3 regions of the Kitasatospora sp. NPDC015120 genome follow, and region 3 is predicted to be linked to each of the others. Evidence: predicted binding sites of a transcription regulator. Region 3 holds the regulator's gene; each other region holds the start of a gene.
What was found. Region 3 encodes HrcA, which represses chaperone genes, less so after heat shock. Its sites were predicted from a motif close to TTNGCACTCNGNNNNNCNGAGTGCNAA; they were not measured.
Positions count from the first base shown of each region.

Region 1: ACF1AK_RS05245 (FmdB family zinc ribbon protein) is a predicted target of HrcA. The motif match lies at 4,202-4,228, and genes of this name have one in related genera.
Region 2: groES (co-chaperone GroES) is a predicted target of HrcA. The motif match lies at 3,975-4,001, and genes of this name have one in related genera.

Region 1 covers NZ_JBIBVJ010000002.1:96,496-102,442, reverse strand. The annotation lists tRNA gene ACF1AK_RS05275 (tRNA-Arg) at 112-184, shown strand; gene ACF1AK_RS05270 (phosphatase PAP2 family protein) at 282-1,076, opposite strand; gene ACF1AK_RS05265 (sigma-70 family RNA polymerase sigma factor) at 1,459-2,430, shown strand; gene ACF1AK_RS05260 (hypothetical protein) at 2,643-2,873, shown strand; gene mscL (large conductance mechanosensitive channel protein MscL) at 2,906-3,325, opposite strand; gene ACF1AK_RS05250 (hypothetical protein) at 3,355-3,696, opposite strand; gene ACF1AK_RS05245 (FmdB family zinc ribbon protein) at 3,885-4,190, opposite strand; gene ACF1AK_RS05240 (MFS transporter) at 4,318-5,598, opposite strand.
Region 2 covers NZ_JBIBVJ010000005.1:346,861-352,807, reverse strand. The annotation lists gene ACF1AK_RS15845 (WhiB family transcriptional regulator) at 222-551, shown strand; gene ACF1AK_RS15840 (LysR family transcriptional regulator) at 648-1,652, opposite strand; gene groL (chaperonin GroEL) at 1,787-3,415, opposite strand; gene groES (co-chaperone GroES) at 3,528-3,833, opposite strand; gene ACF1AK_RS15825 (methyltransferase domain-containing protein) at 4,090-5,319, shown strand; gene ACF1AK_RS15820 (polysaccharide deacetylase family protein) at 5,295-5,947, opposite strand, start outside.
Region 3 covers NZ_JBIBVJ010000001.1:718,165-724,111, forward strand. The annotation lists gene ACF1AK_RS03410 (S41 family peptidase) at 1-1,647, opposite strand, end outside; gene ACF1AK_RS03415 (16S rRNA (uracil(1498)-N(3))-methyltransferase) at 1,715-2,464, opposite strand; gene dnaJ (molecular chaperone DnaJ) at 2,546-3,691, opposite strand; gene hrcA (heat-inducible transcriptional repressor HrcA) at 3,763-4,797, opposite strand; gene htpX (zinc metalloprotease HtpX) at 5,074-5,947, shown strand, end outside.

The DNA.
Region 1 (5,947 bases), on a different contig from region 3:
CGCCGGGCCGCGCCGCCCGGCGGCCTGACCCGCCGTCGACCGCCCGCCCCCCACGGTCCGTCCCGCCCACCGCTGTGCCACCGATCCGCTAGGCTGTCTGCGGTCGTCCCCGCCTCAGTAGCTCAGGGGATAGAGCACGGCTCTCCTAAAGCCGGTGTCGCAGGTTCGAATCCTGCCTGGGGCACAGCGCCGGTCACGGCGGATGACGTGAGTACGGGCCCCCTCGGTTGCTTCCGAGGGGGCCCGTTTCCTTGTCGCGGCTGGGGCGGGGTGAGGGAGGGTCAGCGCAGGAGGCCGTCGGGGTGGTCGACGGGGGTGTCCCGGGGCGGGCGGGCGGGGGAGACGAGGACGCGTTGGACGCGGGGCCTGGTGCGCCAGTTCATCCGGCGGAAGTCGCGGGCGAGGGCGCCGGGGCGGGAGAGTTCGACGAGGACGGTGACGCTGCCGAGCACGATGCCGGCGGCGAGCCAGCCGCCCACGACGTCACTCGGCCAGTGGACGCCGAGGAAGACGCGGGAGGCACCGATGCCCACGGTGATCAGCGCGGCGACGGAACAGGCGGCGATCCGGCCGGCCCGGCCGACCCGGGGCCAGAGCAGGCCGACCAGGACGGCGCAGGTGATCGCGGAGGCCATCGCGTGGCCGGAGGGGAGCGCGGGGCCGCCGGCGTGGGAGACGGGGTCGGAGAAGGTGGGGCGCTGGCGGCCGAAGGAGAGCTTCAGGAGCCATTGGGCGGCCCAGCCGGCCAGGGTCTGGGCCGCGACCCAGCCGCCGAGCGTCCGGGCGCCGATCAGCCAGAGCCAGAGGGCGGCGGCGCCGAGCACCGAGCGCATGGTGACCGTCCCGCCGATGTCGGAGAACAGTTGCACCGAGGCGGTCCATGCGGTGTGGCCGGCCGCGAAGCGGTGCAGGTCGTCGATCGGTCGGTGGTCGAACCGGGACAGCGGCCGCCAGCCGGTCTGCACCAGGGCTGCGAGGACGGCGAACAGCACGGCGCAGCCGACCGCGAGAGCCGCGTGCCGGAGCAGGTGGCGATCACGCGGGGTGATGGAGGGCGAGCTGTTGGTCAGGTGCATGGCTGACACCTTCCCAGCCGCCCGTGCCGAGCGTGCGCTGCGGCGATAGCGATTTGGCATCTTTTGTGCGGAGGAGCTGCGTGCGCGGGGGTGTGGGCGGGCCCTTCGGGGGAACGCGCCCGGTGCCCGAGGGGTTGCGAGAGGGGAGGGTGCGAGCGCGGCGGGCCGGGGGAGCACACGGGGTGCCGGTCCGGTCACCCTGGGTCCGGATCGCGGGCGGAATCGGGCAGGATACTGCATCTCCGGAAGAATCTGAGCGACTTGGGAATGTTGTCCGGATTCTGTTCGTTGGATCGTTACGTGTGAGCCCCGCGGGGCCCGCACTTCTTGCCCTCTCCGGGCAGGCAGCCAGACCGCGGCAACACCAGCAAAGGGAGCAAGCATGGCCACCCGTGCCGTCGTTCGCGACAGGGCCGACCGGACTCGCGCGGCCCGCCCGACCAACCTTGAGGCCGACCGTGACCTGGTCGGCATGTACCTCGACGAGATCGCCAGGACGCCCCTGCTCGATGCCGCCGAGGAGGTCGAGCTCTCGCTGCGGATCGAGGCCGGCGTCTACGCCCAGCACCTGCTGGACGAGGACGAGCTTCCCAAGGGCGTGCGGCGCGAGGAGCTGGAGGCGATAGCCGAGGACGCCGAGCGCGCCAAGGACGTCTTCATCCGTTCCAACCTCCGCCTCGTGGTCGCCGTCGCCCGCCGTTACCCGCGCAGCGGCCTGCCGCTGCTCGACCTCATCCAGGAGGGCAACGCCGGCCTGGTCCGCGCGGTGGAGAAGTTCGACTACGCCAAGGGCTTCAAGTTCTCCACGTACGCGACGTGGTGGATCCGCCAGGCGATCACCCGCTCGATCGCCGACCAGTCGCGCACCATCCGGCTGCCCGTCCACCTGGTCGAGGAGCTGGGCCGGATCCGCCGGGTGCAGCGGGAGAAGTCGAAGGAGCTGGGCCGGGAGGCCGAGCCCGCCGAGATCGCGGCCGAGCTGGACACCACCGAGGCCCGGATCAAGGACGTGCTGGACTGGGCGCGGGACCCGGTCAGCCTGAACATGTCGGTCGACGACGAGGGCGAGACCCAGTTCGGCGACCTGGTCGAGGACACCGGGGCGACGTCCCCGGAGGACGCCGTGATGGTCATGCTGCGCCGCGAGGAACTGGACGGCCTGATCGGGCGGCTGGACGATCGGACGGCCTCGATCATCCGGTCGCGGTACGGCATGGAGGACGGCCGCGAGCGCACCCTGACCGAGGTGGGCAAGCAGCACGGACTGACCCGTGAGCGGATCCGCCAGATCGAGAAGCACGCGCTGGCGGAGCTGAAGAAGATCGCCGACCATGCGGGCTTCGAAGCGGCCTGACGGGGCTGGACGGGCCGCGGGCGCGAGGGGTGACGGCGGCCGGGGGGGGCGGGGGGGGGGGGGGCGCGGCCCGGGGGGGGGGGGGGGCGGGGCCGCCGGGGGGGGGGGGGGCGGGGGGGGGCCCCCCCCCCCCCGGGCCCCCGCCGGCATGCCGGGAGCCTTCTAGGCTGGTGGCAGCGGGCGGGGACGTCGGCGGGGGAAGGACGAGAGCGGTGGAGGAGAAGGTGGCGGACGAGAAGGCGGACGAGAAGGTGAACGGGGAGACGGCGGCGGACCGGTCGCGGAGGGCGGCGAAGGCCCGGCTGGTCTTCGGCGACCCGCTGGAGCGGCAGTCCCGGGACGACACCGACGCGGGCTGGGGCGACCGCCCCGGCGCCGGGCAGAGCGGTGGCCGGGGCCTGGACTGGTACCTGAGCCAGCGCCCGCCGCACCACGGGGACTGACCGCCGGCCCGCCGGACCGGTCCGGCCCGGCCTCAGCCGGTCCGGGTGACCAGGGCGTCGCGGATCTCGGTGAGCAGCAGCACCTCCTTGGCCTCGGCCTCCGCCTGGACCTCGGCCAGCGTCTTGCGCCGGGCGGTGAACCTGGTCATCGGCAGGATCAGGCAGAAGTAGACGACGGCCGCGGTGATCAGGAACTGGAGCGCCGCGCTCAGCACATTGCCCCAGAGGATGAGGATTCCGGTCGTGACCTCGCCGGTGGCCGACACCTCGCAGGGGCCCTTGATGCAGGAGCTGTAGGACGCGAGGTCCTTGGCTCCGAACGCCCCGACGATCGGGTTGATCACGCCCTTGACGAAGGCGTTGACGATGTTGGTGAAGGCCGCGCCGATGACCACGGCGACCGCCAGTTCGACGACGTTTCCGCGCAGCAGGAATTCCTTGAAGCCTTTCATGCCGCGTGAACGACGGAGTCGTCGGCCGGTCACGGGTGATTTTCTCCCGCCTCCGACGGACAACCCGTTCGGACCACCGGCGGCGCCGTCCCCGGTGCCGGCGGGCCCGTCCGGGCGGGGCCGAGGGTGAGCGCGGCCGCCACCGCGAACAGCAGCACCAGCGGGACCGGGGCGCGGTAGCGCAGCACTCGCCGGAGCCGGCAGCGCGGGCCCGCCCGGCCGCCGATCGGCGGGAACGGCGGCACCGGCTGCCGGGGCGGGACGCTCGGCGCGGGCAGCGGCGGGACCGGCAGCGGACGGGGGGACAGGGCGGGCGAACCGGTGCGCACGGGCACCTCCAGGGTCGGCTTCGGGGTTCCGGTGACCGCCACTCTGGGCGGCCCGCGCCCGGGCCGGTAGCCGCTTTCCCCGGCCTGTGGAAAACCCGGGGCTGTGGATGACGGCTGTCACCCCGACGAGTGAGGAAACGCCCCCGGAGACGACGAACGGCCCGCCGCACCCGCTCGGAAGCGGGAGACGGCGGGCCGTTCGGGACGCTGTGGCCGGTGCCCGGCCGGGGTCAGCCGGCCGCCGGAGCGGCGCTCGCGGCGGGGGCCGAGGAGCTCGACGACGAGCCCGACGACGAGGACGAGGCGGCCGGCGTCGACGAGGACGAGGACGAACCCCCGCCCACCGAGCTGCTGGAGGAGGAGCGGCTGTCGGTCCGGTAGAAGCCGGAGCCCTTGAAGACCACGCCCACCGCCGAGAAGATCTTGCGGAGCCGTCCCTGGCAGTCGGGGCACGTGGTCAGCGGCTCGTCGGTGAACTTCTGCACCGCCTCCAGGCCGTTGCCGCACTCGGTGCACTGGTACTGGTACGTGGGCACTTGTCTTCCTCCTGGCACTCTCGCCTGATGAGTGCTAACGATGGTCAATGATGCGGCATTCCGGTGGATCAGTCCAGCGACTCGAATGTGAGATGAGTCCGGGCGGGTGCCCGCCCCGGCCGCCGCCTCAGCCCTCGGTCGCGCCCACCAGCCGCCCCGGCGCACCGCGCTCCGCGGAGCCCGCGGCCACCGCGCCCCGCCCGCCGCGCGGGACCAGTAGCCCCCGCAGCGTCACCAGCGCGACCAGGCCCAGCCCGGCCCCGGTCACCGGCACCAGGAACCCGGCCGACGGACCGTGCGCGTCGATCAGCTGCCCGGCGGCCGTCGAGCCGGTCGCCAGGCCCAGGCCGATGGCGCCGGTCAGCCAGGTGAAGGCCTCGGTCTTGGCGCCGTCCTCGACCAGCGTCTCGACCAGGGTGTAGCCGCTGATCAGGGTCGGCGCGATGGCCAGGCCGCAGACCAGCCCGGCGACCGAGAGCGCGACCAGGTTCGGCATCGCCCACAGGGTCGAGCAGCCCAGCACCAGCAGGGCGTAGCCGAGGATCATCCGCTGCTGGACGGAGCGCCGCCAGGCGATCACGCCGTACAGCACGCCGGCGACCATCGAGCCGCCGGCGAAGACGCCGTAGACGGTGCCGGCCGCGCCGTGCTGTCCGACCGAGTCGGCGAAGGCGTTCACCGAGACCTGCATGCCGCCGAAGACGGTGCCCACGCCGAGGAAGGTGCCGGCCAGCAGCCGGACGCCGGGCGAGGCGAGCGCGGAGGCCTGCCGGACGCCCGGCTCGCGCACCACCCGGGCGGGCGCGGTGCGCCGCTGGGCGGCGAAGGCCAGGCCGCCGGCCAGGGTCAGCGCGGCCTCGGCGGCGAGCCCGGCCGCGGGGCTGACCGAGGTGGCGACGGCGGCGGCCAGGATCGGGCCGATCACGAAGGTGAACTCGTCCGTCACGGACTCGAAGGCGAAGGCGGTGCTCACCTTGGGGGCGGCGGCCGCGCCCTCGGCGGAGAAGGTGGAGATCCAGCGGGCCCGGACCATGGCGCCGATCTGCGGGACGCTCGCCCCGGCGGGGGCGGCGGCCAGGAAGAGGCTCCAGGCCGGCGCGTGCCCGAGCGCGAGTGCGATCAGCGCGCCGACCGAGAGGGCGTGCACCACGACGGTCGGGACGAGCACCGGGGCCTGGCCGTAGCGGTCGGCGAGCCGTCCGGTCTGCGGGCCGACCAGCGCCTGGGCGACGGCGGCCACCGCCGCGACGGTGCTGGCGGTGCCGTAGGAGCCGTGGGTGTCCTTGACGAGCAGCAGGATGCCCATGCCGAGCATCGCGTAGGGCAGCCGCGCGACGAGCGCGGGGACGAGGAACGTCCAGACGCCGGGCGTGCGCAGCAGCGCCCCGTAGCCGACCCGGGCGGGCACGGCGGCGGCGTGCTCCGGGCTGCTCTCCGTGCTGCTCCGCGGGGGCGCGGTGTCCCGGGCGTCCTCGACGCTCTCGACCGTTCGGCGGGCCGTCACGGTCGGTCCTTCCTGCTGCCTGGTAGCGCGGCAGGGCATGGGGTGGCCCCGACGGCGCCGAGAGTCGTCCTCTCGCGCGTCGACCGGGGTAGATACCGGGCCGGTCCGGCGGTGGGCCGGGGCCGGGCCGCGGCCGCCGAGCGGTCGCGCCAACTCTGCTTCAGGCAGGTGCTGGGGTTCGGTGTCTCCACCGATAGCGAAATTTACGCGCGTAGAAGCGCGCTCACCCCGACTCTACAGGACCGGTCCAAAC
Region 2 (5,947 bases), on a different contig from region 3:
CGCCCGGCGGTCACCGACCGGGCCGTAACGTGCACTTTGCCCGTTTTTAGAGCCTTTGTGTGGTCATTGACTGTTGTGCCACTCTGTGGGTGACTTGTCCATGGAGTTGCCGTAAGTCATATTTCCAGGTGTCCACACCGCGCCGGACGCCCCGCCGTGCCGCCGCCGACGCAACCGCCGGCGACCGGCCCGCGGTCGACGACCTCTGAAGGGAATGAGCCATGGCAGATTTCTCCCGACTCCCCGGCCCCAACGCGGACCTCTGGGACTGGCAGCTCTCCGCAGCCTGCCGCGGCGTGGACAGCTCGCTCTTCTTCCACCCCGAGGGCGAGCGCGGCGCGGCCCGCAGCTCGCGCGAGGCGAGCGCCAAGGAGGTCTGCATGCGCTGCCCCGTGCGCACCGAGTGCGCCGCCCACGCACTCGCGGTCCGCGAGCCGTACGGCGTCTGGGGAGGCCTGACCGAGGACGAGCGCGAGGAGATGATGGGCCGTTCGCGCCACCGCCTGGTGGAGGTGCCGCTCGCCGCACCGGGTGCGGCCCGCCAGCAGTAGCACAGCGACTCCGATGCCCGGGAAGAAACGTTTCTTCTCGGAGTGGGGCCTGCCCCGTGGGGCCTGCCCGGAGCCTCCCGGCCCGCGACGGCCGGCTCAGCGCCCGGCCGCGGCCCCCGCCAGCCGCTCCAGCATCAGCGCCACCGCCGGTACCTCGGCGAGGTCCGGCAGCGTCAGCGCGACCACCTGCCGCACCGCCGGCGCCCCCGACACGGCGTGCACCGCCACCGGCACCACCCCGTCCGGGCGCACCGACTCCAGCGCCAGCCCGGGCAGCACCGCCACTCCGAGCCCGGCCGCCACCAGCCCGACCACCGCCGGGTAGTCGTCCGTCGCGAAGTCGATCCGCGGCTCGAAGCCGGCACCCGCGCAGAGCTCCACCAGGTGCCCCCGGCACTGCGGACAGCCCGCGATCCACTGCTCCCCCGCCAGCTCGCCCAGCTCCACCGGCCCGCCGCGCCCGGCCAGCCGGTGCCCGACGGGCAGCAGCCCGACCAGCGGGTCGTCCAGCAGCGGGGTGGCCACCAGGTCGGACCAGTCGGCCCCCGCGCTCAGCTGCTGGGCCTCCAGATTGGCCTCGGCCCGCGCCTCCCGGGGAGTGCCGTGCGCGGGCGCGGGCGCCGGCGCGAGGGCGGATCCGGGGGCCTGCGGGTAGCGGAAGGCGAGCGCGATCTCGCACTCGCCGCCGCGCAGCATCGCCAGCGACTCCGGCGGCTCCGCCTCGACCAGCGACACGCGCACGCCCGGATGGCTGTCCCGCAGCCGGGCGACCGCCGGCGGCACCAGGGTCGAGCTGGCGGTCGGGAAGGACACCAGCCGGACCCGCCCGGCCCGCAGTCCGGCGATCGCCGCCACCTCCTCCTCGGCGGCGGAGAGCCCGGCGAGGATCCCGGTGGCATGCTTGAGCAGGACCCGGCCGGCCTCGCTCAACTGCATCCCGCGGCCCGAGCGGACCACCAGCGGGGTGTCCACGGACTTCTCCAGGGCCTTCATCTGCTGGCTGATGGCGGGCTGGGTGCAGCCCAGCTCGCGGGCGGCCGCGGAGAAGGAGCCGGTGCGGGCGACGGCACGCAGGACGCGCAGGTGGCGGGCCTCGATCATGCCTTCAAGATATAAGGGATTCTTTGCTGCATGCAAAATTCCACTGATAGTTGAAGACTGGAACACGCCGCAGGCCCGGCCCGCCACCCCTCGCGGGGCGCGGACCGGGCCTGCGGTCGTCAGTGCCTGCGGCCTCAGTGCGAGTGGCCGTGGCCGCCGTGCGAGTGGCCGTTGTCGGCCTCCTCTTCCTTCTTCTCCACCACGAGGGTCTCGGTGGTGAGCAGCAGGGAGGCGATCGAGGCGGCGTTCTCCAGGGCGGAGCGGGTGACCTTGACCGGGTCGATGACGCCGGCCTTCACCAGGTCGCCGTACTCGCCGGTGGCGGCGTTGTAGCCCTGGCCCTGCTCCAGCTCGGCGACCTTGGAGGTGATGACGTAGCCCTCCAGGCCGGCGTTCTGGGCGATCCAGCGCAGCGGCTCGTGCAGCGCCTTGCGGACGACCGCGACACCGGTGGCCTCGTCGCCGGACAGGCCCAGGCCGTCGTTCAGCACCTTGGCGGCGTGGACCAGGGAGGCGCCACCACCGGCGACGATGCCCTCCTCGACCGCGGCGCGGGTCGCCGAGATGGCGTCCTCCAGGCGGTGCTTGCGCTCCTTGAGCTCCACCTCGGTGGCGGCACCGACGCGGATGACGCAGACGCCGCCGGCCAGCTTGGCCAGGCGCTCCTGCAGCTTCTCGCGGTCCCAGTCCGAGTCGGTGTTGGCGATCTCGCCCTTGATCTGGGCGACGCGGCCGGCCACGGCCTCCGACTCGCCGGCACCGTCGACGACGATCGTGTCGTCCTTGGTGACGGTCACGCGGCGGGCCGAGCCCAGCACGTCCAGACCGGCCTGGTCGAGCTTGAGGCCGACCTCCTCGGAGATCACGGTGCCGCCGGTCAGGACGGCCAGGTCGCCGAGGATCGCCTTGCGGCGGTCGCCGAAGCCCGGGGCCTTGACGGCCACCGCGTTGAAGGTGCCGCGGATCTTGTTCACCACGAGGGTGGACAGCGCCTCGCCGTCGACGTCCTCGGCGATGATCAGCAGCGGGCGGGAGGAGCCGCCCTGCAGGATCTTCTCCAGCAGCGGCAGCAGCTCCTGGATGGAGGAGATCTTGCCCTGGTTGATCAGGATGTACGGGTCCTCCAGGACCGCCTCCTGCCGCTCCGCGTCGGTGACGAAGTACGGCGACAGGTAGCCCTTGTCGAACTGCATGCCCTCGGTGAAGTCCAGCTCCACGCCGAAGGTGTTCGACTCCTCGACGGTGATGACACCGTCCTTGCCGACCTTGTCGATCGCCTCGGCGATCAGCTCGCCGACCTGGGCGTCCTGGGCGGACAGGGTGGCGACGGCGGCGACGTCGTCCTTGCCCTCGATCTCGCGGGCGACCGACAGCAGGTGCTCGGAGACGGCGGCGACGGCCTTGTCGATGCCCTTCTTCAGGGCGGCCGGGCCGGCGCCGGCGGCGACGTTGCGCAGACCCTCGTTGACCAGGGCCTGGGCCAGCACGGTGGCGGTGGTGGTGCCGTCACCCGCGACGTCGTTGGTCTTGGTGGCGACCTCCTTGACGAGCTGCGCGCCAAGGTTCTCGTACGGGTCGTCGAGCTCGACCTCGCGGGCGATGGTGACGCCGTCGTTGGTGATGGTCGGGGCGCCGAACTTCTTGTCGATGACGACGTTGCGGCCCTTGGGGCCGATGGTCACCTTGACGGTGTCGGCCAGCTTGTTGACACCGCGCTCCAGCGAGCGGCGGGCGTCCTCGTCGAACTGCAGGATCTTCGCCATGTTCCCTATTCCCTCGGGGGTGCGGCCGAGGCGGCCGCCGACTACGTGAACCAACAGCCACGCCCCGGTCCCCTGTCGCTAGGGACACGGATCCGGGGCGTGGCTGGACGCTTTACTTCTCGATGATGGCGAGAACGTCGCGGGCGGAGAGCACCAGGTACTCCTCGCCCTGGTACTTCACCTCGGTGCCGCCGTACTTCGAGTACAGGACGATGTCACCGACGGCGACGTCGAGCGGCAGACGCTGGCCGTCCTCGAAGCGGCCCGGGCCGACGGCCAGGACGACGCCCTCCTGGGGCTTCTCCTTGGCGGTGTCCGGGATAACCAGGCCGGAGGCCGTGGTGGTCTCGGCGTCGAGCGGCTGGACCACGATGCGGTCCTCGAGCGGCTTGATGGCAACCTTGCTGCTGGTGGTCACGTCCGAGCTCCCCTTCGGAGATTACGGGGCTTTCTAACGGGTAGGGGCGAGCTCACGCATCTGCCGTCGCGGGGGTCAGACACGCACTGTCGCGTTAGCACTCCCCCCGTGGGGAGTGCTAGTGATGACCATAGGCCGCGGTTAGCACTCAGTCAACCAGAGTGCCAACGACGCGCCTGCCGGCCCCTGCCGCGGACACATGGTCGTACGCCTGTGCGGGCCGGCCCCGGTCACGGCCGGTCCGGCCGGCCCGCCCGTGACCGGTGAGAATGGCCCCGTGGAGAACGACGACTTGCGGCCCCTGCTGACCGACCGGGGCCAGGCCCTGCTCGCCGAACTGCGTGACTTCGCGCCCGGGGAGGAGCTGGCGCTGGCCACCCGGCTGCGCAGGGACCACCCGGCCGGGCTGGTGTCGGCGGCCTTCGGGCAGGCCCGGCTGCGCCAGCGGGCCCGGGCCAAGTTCGGCGCCGACGCCGACCTCATGTACTTCACGCCCAACGGCGTCGAGCAGTCCACCCGGCGCGAGGTCGCCGACTGGCGGGCACGGCGCTTCGCGGACCTCGGCGTGAAGCGGCTGGCCGACCTCTGCTGCGGGATCGGCGGCGACGTGCTGGCGCTGGCCCGGGCCGGCGTCGAGGTGCTCGCCGTCGACAAGGACCCGGCCGCCTGCGCCGCCACCGCCGCCAACGCGGCCGCCCTGGGCCTGGCCGACCTGGTCGAGGTGCGCTGCGCGGACGTCGCCGACGTCGACGTCACCGGCTTCGACGCGGTCTTCACCGACCCGGCCCGGCGCACCTCGCGCGGCCGGGTCTTCGACCCCGAGGCCTACGCCCCGCCGCTGTCCTGGGCGATCGAGGCCGGCCGGCGCACCCCGGTCGGCGCGCTCAAGGTGGCCCCCGGCATCCCGCACGAGGCGGTGCCGGCCGACGCGGAGGCCGAGTGGGTCTCCGACCACGGCGACGTCAAGGAGGCGGTGCTCTGGTTCGGCACCCGGGCGGAGCACCCGCACCGCGCCACCCTGCTGCCGCAGCGGGCCAGCCTCGGCGGCGGCGACCTGCCCGATCCGCCGGCCGGCCCGGTCGGCCGCTACCTCTACGAGCCGGACGGCGCGGTGATCCGCGCCCATCTGGTCGCCGAGGTGGCGCAGCGGGTGAACGGGCGGCTGATCGACCCCAAGATCGCCTACGTGACCTCGGACGAGCTGGTCGACACCCCCTACGCGCACGGCTTCGAGCTGACCGACGTGCTGCCGTTCCACATCAAGAAGCTGAAGGCGCTGCTGCGCGAGCGCGGCGTCGGCACGGTGGTGATCAAGAAGCGCGGGATGGCGATCACCCCGGAGGAGCTGCGCCGTCAGCTCAAGCCCGTCGGCCCGAACACCGTGACGGTGATCCTCAGCCGCACCGACCACGGCCCGCTGATGATGCTCGGCCGTCCGGTGACCGGCCCGGCCGCGGCCGTTCAGGCGGCCGGCACCTCGATGTAGTCCTCCAGCCGGGCCACCGTGAAGCCCTGCTCCTGGATCCGGGCCAGCAGCTCGCCGAACATCTGCGTCATCGTCTCGCCCTTGAGGTCCTTGGGGCCGCGGAAGTGGGCGAGCACGATGTCGCCGGGCCGCAGCTTCTTGTCCGTCGCCTGGTACTGCATGTCGTGGATCTGCATGGACTCGCGCCACAGCACGATCGCCCGCGGCCCGCACTGCTGCACCGCGGAGTTGACCGCCGGGGTGTTGGCGCCGTCGCCGTACGGCGGGCGGAACAGCAGCGGCGGGGTGCCGTACTGCTGGGTGAGCGCGGCCTGGGCGTCGCAGATCTCGGACTTCTGCTTCTCCGGCGCCGCCTTGCTCAGCTGGGCGTGGTCCACGGTGTGGTTGTGGACGTGGTTGCCGAGCGCCTGGAGCCGCTTGAAGTAGCCGTAGTCGTCCTTGACGATGTCGCGGGTCAGGAACATCGAGACCGGCACCTTGAGGTCGGTCAGCATCTCGACGAAGGTCGGGTCCTTCTCGGCGCCGTCGTCGATGGTGACGAAGACGACCTTGTCGGTGGTCCGCACCTCGCTGAACACCGGGACCGGGCCGGTCCGCTGGAGCTTCACCGGCTTGTCGGCGGGCGCCC
Region 3 (5,947 bases):
CTTGCCGCGGGGCTCGTCCTCCTCGCCGCCGACCGGCCGCCCGGCCCGGCTCGGCCCGAACGGGGACGGCGTGTCGGCGGCCAGGGTGATCAGGTACGGGCGGCAGCCGTTGGGGAACGACAGGTCGAAGACGTGCGAGTCGTACACCGGGTCGAAGGTGCGCATCGAGAGGAACGCCAGGTGCCGGCCGTCCGCGGTGAACGCCGGCGAGGTGTCGATGAACCGCTGCGGGGTCGCCTCGGAGACCGTCCGGGTGGCCAGGTTCGCCAGCATGATCTGGCGCAGCGACCACGGCCCGAGGGCCGGCTGCGACCAGGCCAGCCACGCCGAGTCGGGGCTGAACGCCAGCCCGCTGACCTCGCCGTCCGTGCTGTGCGCCAGCTCGTGCACGGACCCGTCGGCCAGCGAGACCAGCAGCACCCGGCCGTCGTGCGCGCCGACCGCCAGCTGCTTGCCGTCCGGCGAGACCACCAGGGCGCGGACCCGCCCCAGCCGCCCGGCGGCCAGCCGGCGGCGCTCGGTGCCGAGCACGGCGGGCGCGTACTCGACCGCGTCCTCGCCCTCGGCGTCGGTCACCCAGACCACGCCCTGCGCGGCGTCCTCGCCCGCCGTGCCCGGCACCACCCGGGCCAGGCGGGCGCGCACGCCCGGCGTCTCGTCCAGCACCCGGGCCGGGCCCTCCCGGTGGGCCAGCCAGTGCACGGTGCCGCGCACCACCACCGCGCCGGCCCGGCCGGTGCGGTCCGGGGCGGCGCCCTCCAGCCAGTACGCGGCGGACACCGGGCGCGGGCGGCGGCCGGTGCGGGGGCCGCCGAGCCGCACGTCGAGCCGGCGCGGCGCGGCGCCGGCCAGGTCGTCCAGCAGCCACAGCCCGCCGGCGCTGTGCCAGACCACCCGGGTGCCGTCGGTGGCGGCGTCGCGGGCGTAGAAGCCCTCCGGGGAGATGCCGTGGCGGCGCAGGTCGGAGCCGTCCGGGAGGCTGGAGTACAGCGCGCCGACGCCCTCGTGGTCGGAGAGGAACGCGAGGCGCCCGCCCACCCACAGCGGCGACTCGATGTTGCCGGCCAGCTCCTCGTGGACGCGCTCGAAGCGCTCGGCGCCGATCCACAGCTTCCCGGCCCGCCCGCCCCGGTACCGCTTCCACCAGGCCGGTTCCATGCCGAACGCGGAGACCAGCAGCACCCGCCCGCCGCCCGGCTCGAAGGCCAGCCCGCCGACCGGCCCGTAGGGCAGCCGCACCGGCTCGCCGCCGTCCGGCGGCACGGCGTGCGCCCAGGTGCGGCGCAGCGAGGCCTGCCCGGCGGCGGTGGTGGCGATCGGCCGGCCGTCCGCCGTCCAGCCGCGCAGCTGGGTCTGCGCGTCGCCCCAGTGGGTGAGCCGGCGCGACGGACCGCCGTCCACCGGCACGAGGTGCACCTCGGGGGCGCCGTCCCGGGCCGAGGTGAACGCGACGTACCGGCCGTCCGGGGAGAACCGGGGGCGGCGGACCGGGACGTGATCGGCCGTCAGCCGCCAGGCCCGGCCGCCGTCCAGCGGGGCGAGCCACACGTCGTTCTCGGCCACGAAGGTGATCAGGTCGCCGTGCAGGTGCGGGTGGCGCAGATAGGCGCCCACGGAGGTGCTCTCGGGTTCGCTCACACCCGTCACCCTGGCACGGGGCCGCTCCCCCGCGCCCGGACTTTCCCGACCGGGGCCCCGTGCGGGGGACGCCCTGCTAGGACCAGCGGCCGGTGCGGCCCAGCAGCAGCGCGCCGGCCGCCACCCCGGCGGTGGAGGTGCGCAGCACCGACGGGCCGAGCCGGTACGGCTTCGCGCCGTCCTCGGCGAAGGCGGCCAGCTCCTCCGGGGAGACCCCGCCCTCCGGGCCGACCACCAGCACCAGGTCCCCGCTGTCCGGGAGGGCCGCGCCGGCCAGCGGCTCGGCGCCCTCCTCGTGCAGCACGGCCGCGAACGCGGCGCCGGCCAGCACGGGGACCAGCTGCCGGGTGGTCATCACGTCGCGGACCACGGGGAAGCGCAGCCGGCGGGACTGCTTGCCGGCCTCCCGCGCGGTGGCCCGCCACTTGGCGAGCGCCTTGCCGCCGCGCTCGCCCTTCCACTGGGTGATGCAGCGCGACGCCGCCCAGGGGATCACCACGTCCACGCCGACCTCGGTCATGGTCTCCACCGCCAGCTCGCCCCGGTCGCCCTTGGGCAGCGCCTGGACGACGACGATCCGCGGCGTCGGCTCCGGCTCGCGGCGCACCGCCGCCACCGTCACCTCGATCGCGTCCTTGCCGAGCACCCGTGCGACGGTGCCGTCCACGCCCAGGCCGAGGCCGTCGGTCAGGGTGACCGCCTCGCCCGGCTGCAGCCGCTTCACGGCGGCCGCGTGCCGGCCCTCCGGCCCGTCCAGCAGCACCGGCGCGCCGGGCGCGACGGCGGCGATCCGCTCGGTCTCGGCGACGAACACGGGCGCGGTCATGCGGGGAACCTCCGGGGTGGGAAGGGGGACGGGGACGCGAAAGGGGTGCCGAGGAAGCCTCGGCACCCCCGCGCGGGGCGGCTACCGGCCGTTGAAGGCGTCCTTCAGCCGGGAGAACAGCCCCTGCTGCCCGGGCGCGAACTGGCCGGAGGGCCGTTCCTCGCCGCGCAGCACCGCCAGGCGGCGCAGCAGCTCCTCCTGCTCGGCGTCGAGCTTGGTGGGCGTCTGCACCTCGACATGCACTATCAGGTCGCCCCGGCCGCCGCCGCGCAGGTGGGTGATGCCCCGGCCGTGCAGCGGGATGGACTGGCCGGACTGGGTGCCGGGCCGGATGTCGACCTCCTCCACCCCGTCCAGGGTCTGCAGCGGCACCTGGGTGCCGAGCGCGGCCGCGGTCATCGGGATGGTGACGGTGCAGTGCAGGTCGTCGCCGCGCCGCTGGAACACCGTGTGGGTGGTCTCGGCGATCTCGACGTACAGGTCACCGGCCGGGCCGCCGCCGGGGCCGACCTCGCCCTCGCCGGCCAGCTGGATGCGGGTGCCGTTGTCGACACCGGCGGGGATCTTCACGGTCAGGGTGCGGCGGGCGCGGACCCGGCCGTCGCCGGCGCACTCCGGGCACGGGGTCGGCACGACGGTGCCGAAGCCCTGGCACTGCGGGCAGGGGCGGGAGGTCATGACCTGGCCCAGGAAGGACCGGGTGACCTGGGAGACCTCGCCCTTGCCGCGGCACATGTCGCAGGTCTGCGCGGAGGTGCCGGGCGCCGCGCCCTCGCCGCTGCAGGTGGTGCAGGTGACGGCGGTGTCGACCTGGAGTTCCTTGGTGGTGCCGAACGCGGCCTCCTCCAGGGTGATCTCCAGGCGGATCATGGCGTCCTGGCCGCGCCGGGTGCGCGAGCGCGGGCCGCGCTGGCCGGAGGCGGCGCCGAAGAAGGCGTCCATGATGTCGGAGAAGCCGAAGCCGGCCGCCCCCGCGCCGAAGCCGCCCGCCCCGCCGCCCCCGCCGTTGGGCGAGAGCGGGTCGCCGCCGAGGTCGTAGACCTGACGCTTCTGCGGGTCGGAGAGCACCTCGTAGGCGGCGTTGATCTCCTTGAACCGCTCCTGCGTCTTCGGGTCCGGGTTGACGTCCGGGTGCAGTTCGCGTGCCAGGCGCCGGAACGCCTTCTTGATCTCGTCCTGCCCCGCATCCCGTCGGACGCCGAGTACCGCGTAGTAGTCCGTGGCCACCAAATGCTCCGCTTGTTCCGCCTGTAAGAGTGCTTGCGACTTCGGCCGTTAAGAGTCTTAACGGTCCGTCCCTACGACTCGGCCAGGATCTGGCCCACGTACCGTGCCACCGCTCGCACCGCCCCCATTGTGCCCGGATAGTCCATCCGGGTCGGACCGATCACACCCAGTTTGGCCACGCTCTCGTCGCCCGAACCGTAACCGACCGAGACGACCGACGTGGAATTCAGCCCCTCGTAGGCGTTCTCGCGGCCGATCCGGACCGTCATCCCGGCGTCCGCGGTCTCACCCAGGAGGCGGAGCAGGACGACCTGCTCCTCCAGGGCCTCCAGCACCGGCTGGATGGTCAGCGGGAAGTCGTGGCCGAAACGGGTCAGGTTGGCCGTGCCGGCCAGCATGATCCGCTCCTCGCTCTGCTCCGCGAGCGTCTCGAAGAGCGTCGCCAGCACCGTCGTCACCGTCGGCCGGTCGGCCGACTCGAACAGTGCGGGCAGTTCCTCCAGCAGCCCGGGGACGTCCGGCAGGCGCTGGCCGGCGGCCCGCGCGTTGATCCGGGCCCGCAGGTCCGCCAGCAGGGTCTCGCCGACCGTGCCGGGGCAGTCCACCAGCCGCTGCTCGACCCGGCCGGTGTTGGTGATCAGCACCAGCATCACCTTCGCCGGGGCCAGCGCGACCAGCTCGATGTGCCGCACCGTGGAGCGGCTCAGCGAGGGGTACTGCACCACCGCGACCTGGCGGGTCAGCTGGGCCAGCAGCCGCACGGTGCGGGCGACCACGTCGTCGAGGTCCACCGCGCCGTCCAGGAAGTGCCGGATCGCCCGCCGCTCGGGCGCGCTCATCGGCTTGACCTCGGCCAGCTTGTCGACGAACAGCCGGTAGCCCTTGTCGGTGGGGATGCGCCCGGCGCTGGTGTGCGGCTGGTGGATGTAGCCCTCCTCCTCCAGCGCGGCCATGTCGTTGCGGACGGTGGCCGGGGAGACCCCGAGGTTGTGGCGGTCCACCAGGGCCTTGGAGCCCACCGGCTCCTCCGTCCCCACGTAGTCCTGGACGATCGCGCGAAGCACCGCGAGCTTGCGGTCGTCGAGCTGACGGACCTCACCGGCCATGGGGCACGCACCTCCGTCTTCACGCGTTGTCCGTTGTGACATGCCCTTGGGGCATGTGTCCGCATTCGAGCTGTCCGGGCCGGCCCCGCAGGGCCCCGGCCTTGGCACTCCGACCATCCGAGTGCCAGAACCGTACCTGCCAGTGTAAGGCCCGGGTCCGACCGCAGGAACGGCCCGGCCGGAGTGATCCTGCCCGCAGTCCGGCGGCCCGCGGATGATGCCGCGGGCCCGCCCGGGTGGCAGCATCGAAAGCGGACGGCGAACGGAGGAACAGCGATGTCGACCTCGGGCCAGCACACCCGTTTCGCCCCCGACCGCGGCCTGACCGGCCGGATGGTGGGGACGATGTTCCTGATCGGGCTCCTGTACGTCGGATTCACCGGGCTGCTGATCGCCCTGTTGCGCGGCGCCTGGCCGGTCATCGTCCTGGTCTCCGGCGGTCTGTTCGTCGCCCAGTTCTGGTTCAGCGACAGGATCACCGAACGGGCCATGGGCGCCCACCCGGTCACCCCGGAGCAGTACCCGCAGCTGCACGGCGCCGTCGACCGGCTCTGCGCGCTCGCCGACATGCCCAAACCCCGGGTCGCCGTCGCCCGCAACGACATGCCGAACGCCTTCGCCACCGGCCGCAACCCGCAGAAGGCGGTGGTCTGCGTCACCACCGGGCTGCTGGGCCGCCTGGAGCCGGAGGAACTGGAGGGCGTGCTCGCCCACGAGCTGTCCCACGTCGCCCACCGGGACGTCGCCGTGATGACGGTGGCCGGCTTCCTCGGGGTGCTGGCCGGCGCGATGACCAGGATCGCCGTGTACGGCGGCTTCATGGGCGGCGGGCGCAACAGCAACGACTCCAACGCCGCGATCGTCGCGCTGGTCATCCCGCTGGTGTCGATCGCGGTGTACGCGATCAGTTTCCTGCTGACCCGGCTGCTCTCCCGCTACCGCGAGCTGGCCGCCGACCGGGCCGCCGCCCAGCTCACCGGCCGTCCCAGCGCGCTGGCCTCCGCGCTCACCAAGGTGACCGGCCGGATCGCCGCCATCCCGACCAAGGACCTGCGCCAGGCGCAGCCCTACAACGCCTTCTACTTCGCCCCCGCGCTGAGCGCCCGGGAGGCCGGCGCCCGGCTGTTCTCCACCCATCCGACCCTGGAGC